2 regions of the Pseudonocardia spirodelae genome follow, and region 1 is predicted to be linked to the other one. Evidence: predicted binding sites of a transcription regulator. Region 1 holds the regulator's gene; the other holds the start of a gene.
What was found. The regulator HspR, encoded in region 1, represses chaperone genes until heat shock. The targets are predictions, from matches to a motif close to ANNTTGAGTNNNNNNNACTCAANNT.
Positions count from the first base shown of each region.

Region 1 (3,991 bases):
ACCCAGCGCGACTGGATCGAGAAGGACTACTACCGCGAGCTGGGCGTCTCCTCGACGGCGTCCCAGGACGAGATCAAGAAGGCGTACCGCAAGCTCGCCCGCGAGCTGCACCCCGACGCCAACCCCGGCGACGAGAAGGCCGAGGCCCGATTCAAGGCGGTGTCGGAGGCCTACGGCGTGCTGGGTGACGAGGCCAAGCGCACGGAGTACGACGAGACCCGCGCGATGTTCGCCGGGGGCGGCGGCTTCGGCGGGTTCGGCTCCGGCGGCGGGTTCCCCGGCGGCGCGCGGCCCGGTGGCGGCGCGGGTGCCGGCGGGTTCGACATCAACGACCTGTTCGGCCAGGCCGGCCGGGGCGCCGGTGGCGCCGCCGGCGCGGGCGGCGGGGACTTCAGCGACATCCTCGGCGACATCTTCGGCCGGGCCGCACGCAACGGCGGCGGCGCGGGCGGCTTCGGCACGGGTGCCGGCGCCCGCCGCGGCCAGGACGTCGAGAGCAGCCTGACCATCTCCTTCGACGACGCGGTGCGCGGCGCGACGGTGCCGATCAAGCTGTCGTCGCCGGGGCGCTGCGAGCGCTGCGGCGGCACCGGGTCCCGGCCCGGCAGCACCCCGCGGACCTGCGCCACCTGCCAGGGGCAGGGGCTGGTCAACCGCAGCCAGGGTGCGTTCTCGTTCTCCGAGCCGTGCCGCGACTGCCGCGGGACCGGCCGCATCATCGACGACCCGTGTCCGGAGTGCCACGGCGACGGCGTGTCCACCCGGACCCGCTCGCTGACCGTGCGCGTCCCGGCCGGCGTCGACGACGGCCAGAAGGTCCGGCTCGCCGGCCAGGGCGAGCCCGGCCGCGGCGGCGCACCCGCGGGGGACCTCTACGTGATGGTCTCGGTGACCCCGCACCGGATCTTCGGGCGCTCCCCGAAGAACGCCGACGACCTCACCCTCACCGTCCCGGTGACCTTCCCCGAGCTCGCTCTGGGTGCGACGCTGACGGTGCCCACACTCGACGGCACGGTCTCGCTGAAGATCCCCGCGGGGACCTCCAGCGGCCGGACCTTCCGGGTGTCCGGGCGCGGTGTGGAACGCAAGAACGGCAAGAAGGGCAACCTGCTGGTCACCGTGGAGGTCGCGGTCCCGCAGAAGCTCGACGAGGCGGCGGCGGCGGCACTGCGGTCCTACGCGGAGGCGACGTCGTCGTTCGACCCGCGGGCCGACCTGCTCGGCACCAGGAGGTGATGGCGGTGACCGGACGACGCACCCCCGACGACGGCCGGGAGCAGCGCGACATCGACGTCGCGCACGACAGCCCGGTGTTCGTGATCTCGGTGGCCGCGCAGCTGTCCGGCCTGCACGCCCAGACCCTGCGCAGCTACGACCGGCTCGGGCTCGTGAGCCCGGGCCGGTCCGCGGGCGGCGGTCGGCGCTACTCCCAGCGCGACATCGCGCTGTTGCGCGAGGTGCAGCGGCTCTCCCAGGAGGAGGGCGTCAGCCTCGCCGGCGTCAAGCGGATCATCGAGCTGGAGCAGATGGTCGACGAGCTGACCGCGCGCCTGGAGGAGGCCACGGCCGAGCTCGACGCGGTGCGGGCCGCCGCCGCGCAGGCGACGGCCGCCGTGCACCGCTCCTACCGGCGCGACCTCGTGCCGGTGGACCGGCGCCGGGCCGTCGTCCGGTGGCGTCCCGACGACACCTGAGCTCAGCTCGCGGCGAGCAGCCCGCGCCGGGCGAGCACTCCCAGCACCACCGCCCCCACCAGCGGCACGACGGTGAGCACCGCGAAGGGCAGCGCCGGCGGGAAGGCGGGGTCCAGCAGCGCCCCGACGCCCGTCGAGCCCACCAGCACCATCAGTCCGCCGAACGAGGCGAGCACCCCGAAGTGCGCGCCGAGCCGCCGCTCCCCGGCCAGCCGCGGCACCAGGTCCTGCGCCACCGGCACGGCGAACATCTCGCCGAAGGTCAGCAGCAGCACCATCAGCACGGCCGGGGCGAGCGCCCACGCCCCGGGCAGGCCCGGCAGCAGCCGTGCGGCGGCGACGACCGCGAACGACGCGGCCATCAGCCCGAAGCCGAGCACGATCGAGCGGCCCGCCCCGAGCCGGCGGCCCCACGCCGTCACGCGCAGCTGCAGGCCGATGACCAGCACCGACATCAGCACGAACAGGAAGCCCAGGGCCGCGGCGCGATCGACGCGCTCCAGCTCGTCGGGCAGTGCCAGGTAGAGCTGGTTGTAGGCCAGCAGCCAGCCGGAGTAGCCGGCGGCGAACAGCATGAACCGCCGGTTGCCCAGCACCTCGCCCCAGCCCGCGAGCATCGGTCGGCCCGCCTGCTCGGCCTCGCGCCACGGCAGCCACCGCCAGTGCGCCAGCCCGACGAGCACGAACCCGGCGGCGGCGACGAGACAGGCCAGCTGGAAGTCCACCAGCAGCAGCGCCGTGCCGGCCAGCGGGCCGGTCACGGTCCCGACCTGCCCGGCGACGGCGAACATCGCGAACACCTCGGTACGGGCCGGCCCCTCCCCGGCGCGCTCGCGCTCACCCGCCTCGCGGGCGAGCGAGGACTCGACCGCGGGGGAGAACAGTGCCGCCGCGAACCCGGTCAGCAGCGCCCCGGCCACGACCGCCGACAGCGTCCCGGCCGCGCCGAGGAGGATGAAACCGATCACGCGCAGCCCGCAGCCGGCGAGCACGACGGGCTTGGCGCCGAACCGGTCGGTCAGGGTGCCGCCGACCACGAACAGGCCCTGCTGGCTGAACGTCCGCAGCCCGAGCACCAGCCCGACGGCGGCCGCGGCGAGCCCGAGGTCCTCCGCGAGATGCGTCGCCAGGTAGGGCAGCACCATGTAGAAGCCCACGTTGAAGGCCAGCTGGGTGCTGATCAGCAGCCGCATCACCGGGGGGAGCTCGACGAAGCGCGCCCACAGGCCGCCCCGGACGGCGGCCGCGGGGGGCGTGGTCACCCCGGGGGCGGCGGGGCGTCGGAGCAGGCTGCGGAGCACGTCGAAGTGGTACCAGAGCCCCTGCGGCTGTCGCGACTTGATGGCAGTAACTACATATGCGCATACATGCAGACACTTGACCGTATGTACAGGCTTACCGAAGATCTCCCGAGCGCCGGGTGACACACGGTCGAGGGCGCAGGAGAGGACAGGTCGCATGCCCGTCGTCGCGTCCCGACGCCGTTCCCCCGTCCGTGCCGCCGCCGCTCTGCTGGCGTGTGTCGCGGTCCTCACCGCCTGCGGCGGCACCGGCGGCGGCACCGGCCGGGTCGTCCCCGACGGCCGGGTCACCATCGCGATGGCGTTCGGCCCGTCCGCGGGATACGCCGTCGACACCGACGACGCGTTCGTCCTGTCCCAGCTCGGCGTCACCGAGTCCCTCGTCGCCTCCGGCCCGGACGGCCGTCCCCGCCCCGCGCTCGCGACGGCCTGGGCCCAGCAGGCCGACCCCCGCACGTGGCGGTTCGAGCTGCGTCCCGGTGTCAGCTTCCAGAACGGCGAGCCGCTGACCGGCCAGGCCGCCGCCGAGGCGCTCAACCGGGTCGCCGGCGTCGCCGCCCCGCCGCGCGCCGTCCGCGGGATCGGCCTGCGGGCCGCCGCCGACGGGACCGGGGCCGTCCGCGTCACGACGACCGCGGCCGACCCGATCCTGCCGCTGCGCCTGTCCGGCGCGAGCACCGCGATCCTGGCCCCCTCGGCGTACCGCAGCACCCCGCCGTCGGTGCAGGGCACGGGGACCGGGCCGATGACCGTCACCGAGGTGAACGGCACCCAGTCGGTCACCCTCGCCCGCAACGACCGCTACTGGGGCGAGCGCCCGCTGCTGGCCGGGGTCACCGCGAACTTCGTGCCCGACCCCGCCGCGCGCGCCCTCGCGCTGCGCGCCGGCGACGCCGACATCGCCCAGGAGCTGCCCGAGTCCGCGGCCCTGGAGTTCACCGGCGACGAGTACGTGAACCAGACCGTCGCCGCGCCGCGCACCGCGTCGCTGATCCT
Region 1 is NZ_JBBJUP010000008.1:221,570-225,560, reverse strand. It holds gene WJX68_RS12465 (DnaJ C-terminal domain-containing protein) at 1-1,236, shown strand, start outside; gene WJX68_RS12460 (heat shock protein transcriptional repressor HspR) at 1,242-1,694, shown strand; gene WJX68_RS12455 (MDR family MFS transporter) at 1,697-2,995, opposite strand; gene WJX68_RS12450 (ABC transporter substrate-binding protein) at 3,153-3,991, shown strand, end outside.

Region 2 (3,991 bases), on a different contig from region 1:
AAGGAGACCTTCGCGTCGACCCTGGCCTGCTCGCGGTCGCGGTCGGCCCGGCGCCGGTAGTTCGCGTACTCGGCGCTGACCCGCTGCAGGTCCGCGGTGCGCTCGGCGGCCTCGGACCGCAGCTTCTCGACCTCCGGGTCCTCCCCGTCGGCCGGGCCCGCGACCTGCTCGCCGTCCCCGGCCGGGGCCGCCGCGTCGGCGGCCCCGGTCGTGGTGGCGTCGGTGCGGACCTCGCCGGTCTCCGGGTCCACCTTGCGGCGGTCGGAGAACGTCACCGGCTCCTCCTGCTTCTGCTCGTCTGCCATGTCGACCGTCCTGTCGTGGAGTGGATGGCCGCCGGCCGTCACTTGTCGCCCTTGGCGTCCTTGTCGTCGTCCACGATCTCGGCGTCGACGACGTCGTCCTGCTGCTGACCGGCGGAACCGGACGCACCGGCGTCTCCGGCCGCACCCGCGGCGCCCTCGGCGCCGGGCTGGGCGTACAGGGCGGACCCCATCTTCTGGGACTCGGTGGCGAGCTTCTCCATGGAGGACTTGACGGCCTCGTGGTCGGTGCCCTTCAGCGCCTCCTGGGCCTCGCCCAGCGCGGCGTTGACCGAGTCCTTGACCTCGGACGGGAGCTTCTCGTCGTTCTCCTTGACGAACTTCTCCGTCTGGTAGACGAGGGTCTCCGCCTGGTTGCGGGTCTCGGCCTCCTCACGACGCTTCGCGTCTTCCTCGGCGTGCGCCTCGGCCTCCTTGACCATGCGGTCGATGTCGTCCTTGGACAGCGCCGAGCCGCCGGTGATCGTCATCTCCTGGCTCTTGCCGGTACCCATGTCCTTCGCGGACACGTTGACGATGCCGTTGGCGTCGATGTCGAAGGACACCTCGATCTGCGGGACGCCGCGCGGGGCCGGCGCGATGCCGGTCAGCTCGAACATGCCGAGCTTCTTGTTGTACGCGGCGATCTCGCGCTCGCCCTGGAAGACCTGGATCTGCACCGACGGCTGGTTGTCGTCCGCGGTGGAGAAGATCTCCGAGCGCTTGGTCGGGATCGTGGTGTTCTTCTCGATCAGCTTGGTCATGACTCCGCCCTTGGTCTCGATGCCCAGGGACAGCGGGGTGACGTCGAGCAGCAGGACGTCCTTGACCTCACCGCGCAGCACACCGGCCTGCAGGGCGGCGCCGGCGGCGACGACCTCGTCCGGGTTGACGCCCTTGTTGGGCTCCTTGCCGCCGGTCAGCTCCTTGACGAGCTCGGTCACGGCCGGCATCCGGGTGGAGCCGCCGACGAGCACGACGTGGTCGATCTGGTTCACCGAGATGCCGGCGTCCTTGATGACCTGGTTGAACGGCTGGCGGGTGCGGTCCAGGAGGTCCTGGGTGATCCGCTGGAACTCCGCGCGGGACAGCGTCTCGTCCAGGAACAGCGGGTTCTTGTCCGAGTCGACCGTGATGTAGGGCAGGTTGATGCTGGTCGAGGACGAGCTGGACAGCTCGATCTTCGCCTTCTCCGCGGCCTCGCGCAGCCGCTGCATCGCCATCTTGTCCTTGGTCAGGTCGATGCCCTGCGAGGACTTGAACTTGTCGACGAGCCAGGTGACGATCCGCTCGTCCCAGTCGTCGCCACCGAGGTGGTTGTCGCCGTTGGTCGCCTTGACCTCGACGACGCCCTCGGCGATCTCGAGCAGGGACACGTCGAACGTGCCGCCACCGAGGTCGAAGACCAGGATGGTCTGCTCCTTGTCGCCCTTGTCCAGGCCGTAGGCCAGCGCGGCCGCGGTCGGCTCGTTGACGATGCGGAGCACGTTCAGGCCGGCGATCTGGCCGGCCTCCTTCGTCGCCTGACGCTGCGCGTCCTCGAAGTACGCCGGCACCGTGATGACGGCGTCGGTGACCTCGTCGCCCAGGTAGGCCTCGGCGTCCCGCTTCAGCTTCTGCAGGACGCGGGCGCTGATCTCCTGCGCGGCGTAGGTCTTGCCGTCGATCTCCGGGGTCTTCCAGTCGGTGCCGATGTGGCGCTTGACCGAGCGGAAGGTGCGGTCCGAGTTGGTGACGGCCTGGTTCTTCGCGGACTGACCGGTGAGGACCTCGCCGTTGCGTGCGAACGCGACGATCGACGGAGTGGTGCGGGCACCCTCCGAGTTCGCGATCACCGTCGGCTCGCCACCCTCGAGGACGGCGACGACGGAGTTGGTGGTCCCGAGGTCGATACCGACCGTACGAGCCATGGTGACTGCCTCCGTGGATGTGGGGGTATGAGTGCGTCCGGCTCAAGTTGTACCAGGCCGGGGAGCAGCTCGCGCATCGCCCTTGAGTGGGTCCTGCTCAACTTGCTCTCGTGGCGGTCAACGAGCACCCCCGCAGACTTGTTCCCGGCCGACTCAACTTTTCTCCGGCCGGTTCCCGCCGGCACGCGACGTCGCGCCCCCGGGCCCCGGTTCGCGGCTGCGACGGGTTCGGCCGGACGCCCCACGGCGGCCCGGCCGGCCGCCTACCGTGCCCGCCCGTGAGTCCCGGGAGCACCGCGACCGGCACGCCGTCCCGGCCCCCGAGGAGCCGCACCGATGATCGACTGGACCCGCGCCACCGTCCTGTCCGCCGCCGAGTTCGACGTCGCCCGCGACCTGCTCGACCTCGGCCGCAACCCCGCGGTCCTGGAGCTGCTCGGCCCCGGGGCCACCGACGTCGAGCGGGCCCGGGTCGTGCGGGAGTGCCGCGACTCGCTGGCCGCGCGCGGCCTGTTCACCGGCACCGCCTTCGACGAGGGCCTGGTCGACGACCTGCGCACCGTCGTCGCCCCGGAGTTCCAGCACGACCTCGTCGTCGCGCCGCCCGCCTGGCAGCGGGCGGTCGTCGCGCGGCGCGCCGGGCGGGCCGTGCTCGCCACCCGCATCGACGACGACGTCGCGCTGGTCCGCGTCCGCCCCGACGACGCGGCGGCGGTGCTCGTCGCGCTGCTCGGCGAGGTGGTCCCCGGCCCCGGCGCGACGGCGCGCATCCCCGCCGCGGTGCTGTCGGAGGCCGCCGGGCTCGCCGGCGGCGACGCGGACCGGCTCGTGCACGAGCTGCTGCGGCGCGGGTGCACCGCCGCGGAGGCCGCGCTGGTCCGGCGGATGGGGCACCTGGACGGCATCGCCCAGCTCGGGGCCGGGCGCAAGGGGCCGGACCCGTGCCGGGCGCCGGGTGTCCTGCTGGTCCACGCCACCCCCGAGGGCTGCTACCTCGCGCGCACACCGACCCCGGACGTCGTCGGCGGCCCGCTGCCCGCCGACGCCGTGGTGCACGCCGGGCCGGCCGACGCGGCACGCCTGGTCCGCGAGCTGGACCGGCTCGCGGACGCGGCCCGGTGCCGTCGCGCACCGGTCGGCGCGCACCGGGCGTGGTGACCCGGCTCAGGACAGGACGACGGTCCCCCGCGGCACCTGCCCCGCCGACGCGGGCGGCACCGTGTCGGGGGCCGCGACCCGCACCGGCAGCGAGCCGGGCACGACGCGGTCGTCGGCGTCGCGGTACTCCAGCTCCCCGTCCGGCCCCAGCTCGGTGACGTAGCCGTGCCGGGCGAGCTGGTCGTCGTCGAGCTCGGTCAGCGGCTCGGCCCGCACGGCGGACACGTCGTACTCGGGCCAGACGACGTCGGGGTAGGCGTCGTGCAGGTCGGCGAGCAGGCCGACGAACACCTGCTGCCAGCGCACGGGCATCGACTGGGCCAGCGACCGCGGGACGACGAGGTGGTCCGGGCAGGCTCCGCCCGGGGCGACGGTGTCCAGGTAGTCCGAGAGCGGGGAGCGCATGGCGCCCATGATGGGGCCTGCACCCCGCTCAGGCGGGGTTCGGCGTGGTCCCCGGCCGGGTGGCGAGCGGGACGAGGTCCCCGAAGTCCCACGGCACCGGCTGCACGCGGACCGGGAAGTTCCGGTTCGGCGCCTCGACCATCCTGCCGTCGCCGAGGTACATCGTGACGTGGTAGATCGTCGCCGGGTCCGTGGTGTCGTGGGCGTAGAACAGGA
Region 2 is NZ_JBBJUP010000023.1:349-4,339, forward strand. It holds partial or broken gene grpE (nucleotide exchange factor GrpE) at 1-305, opposite strand, end outside; gene dnaK (molecular chaperone DnaK) at 344-2,212, opposite strand; gene WJX68_RS22575 (ESX secretion-associated protein EspG) at 2,549-3,370, shown strand; gene WJX68_RS22580 (hypothetical protein) at 3,377-3,775, opposite strand; gene WJX68_RS22585 (C40 family peptidase) at 3,804-3,991, opposite strand, start outside.
Region 2: the regulator HspR is predicted to act here: its motif matches at 2,292-2,316, upstream of dnaK (molecular chaperone DnaK).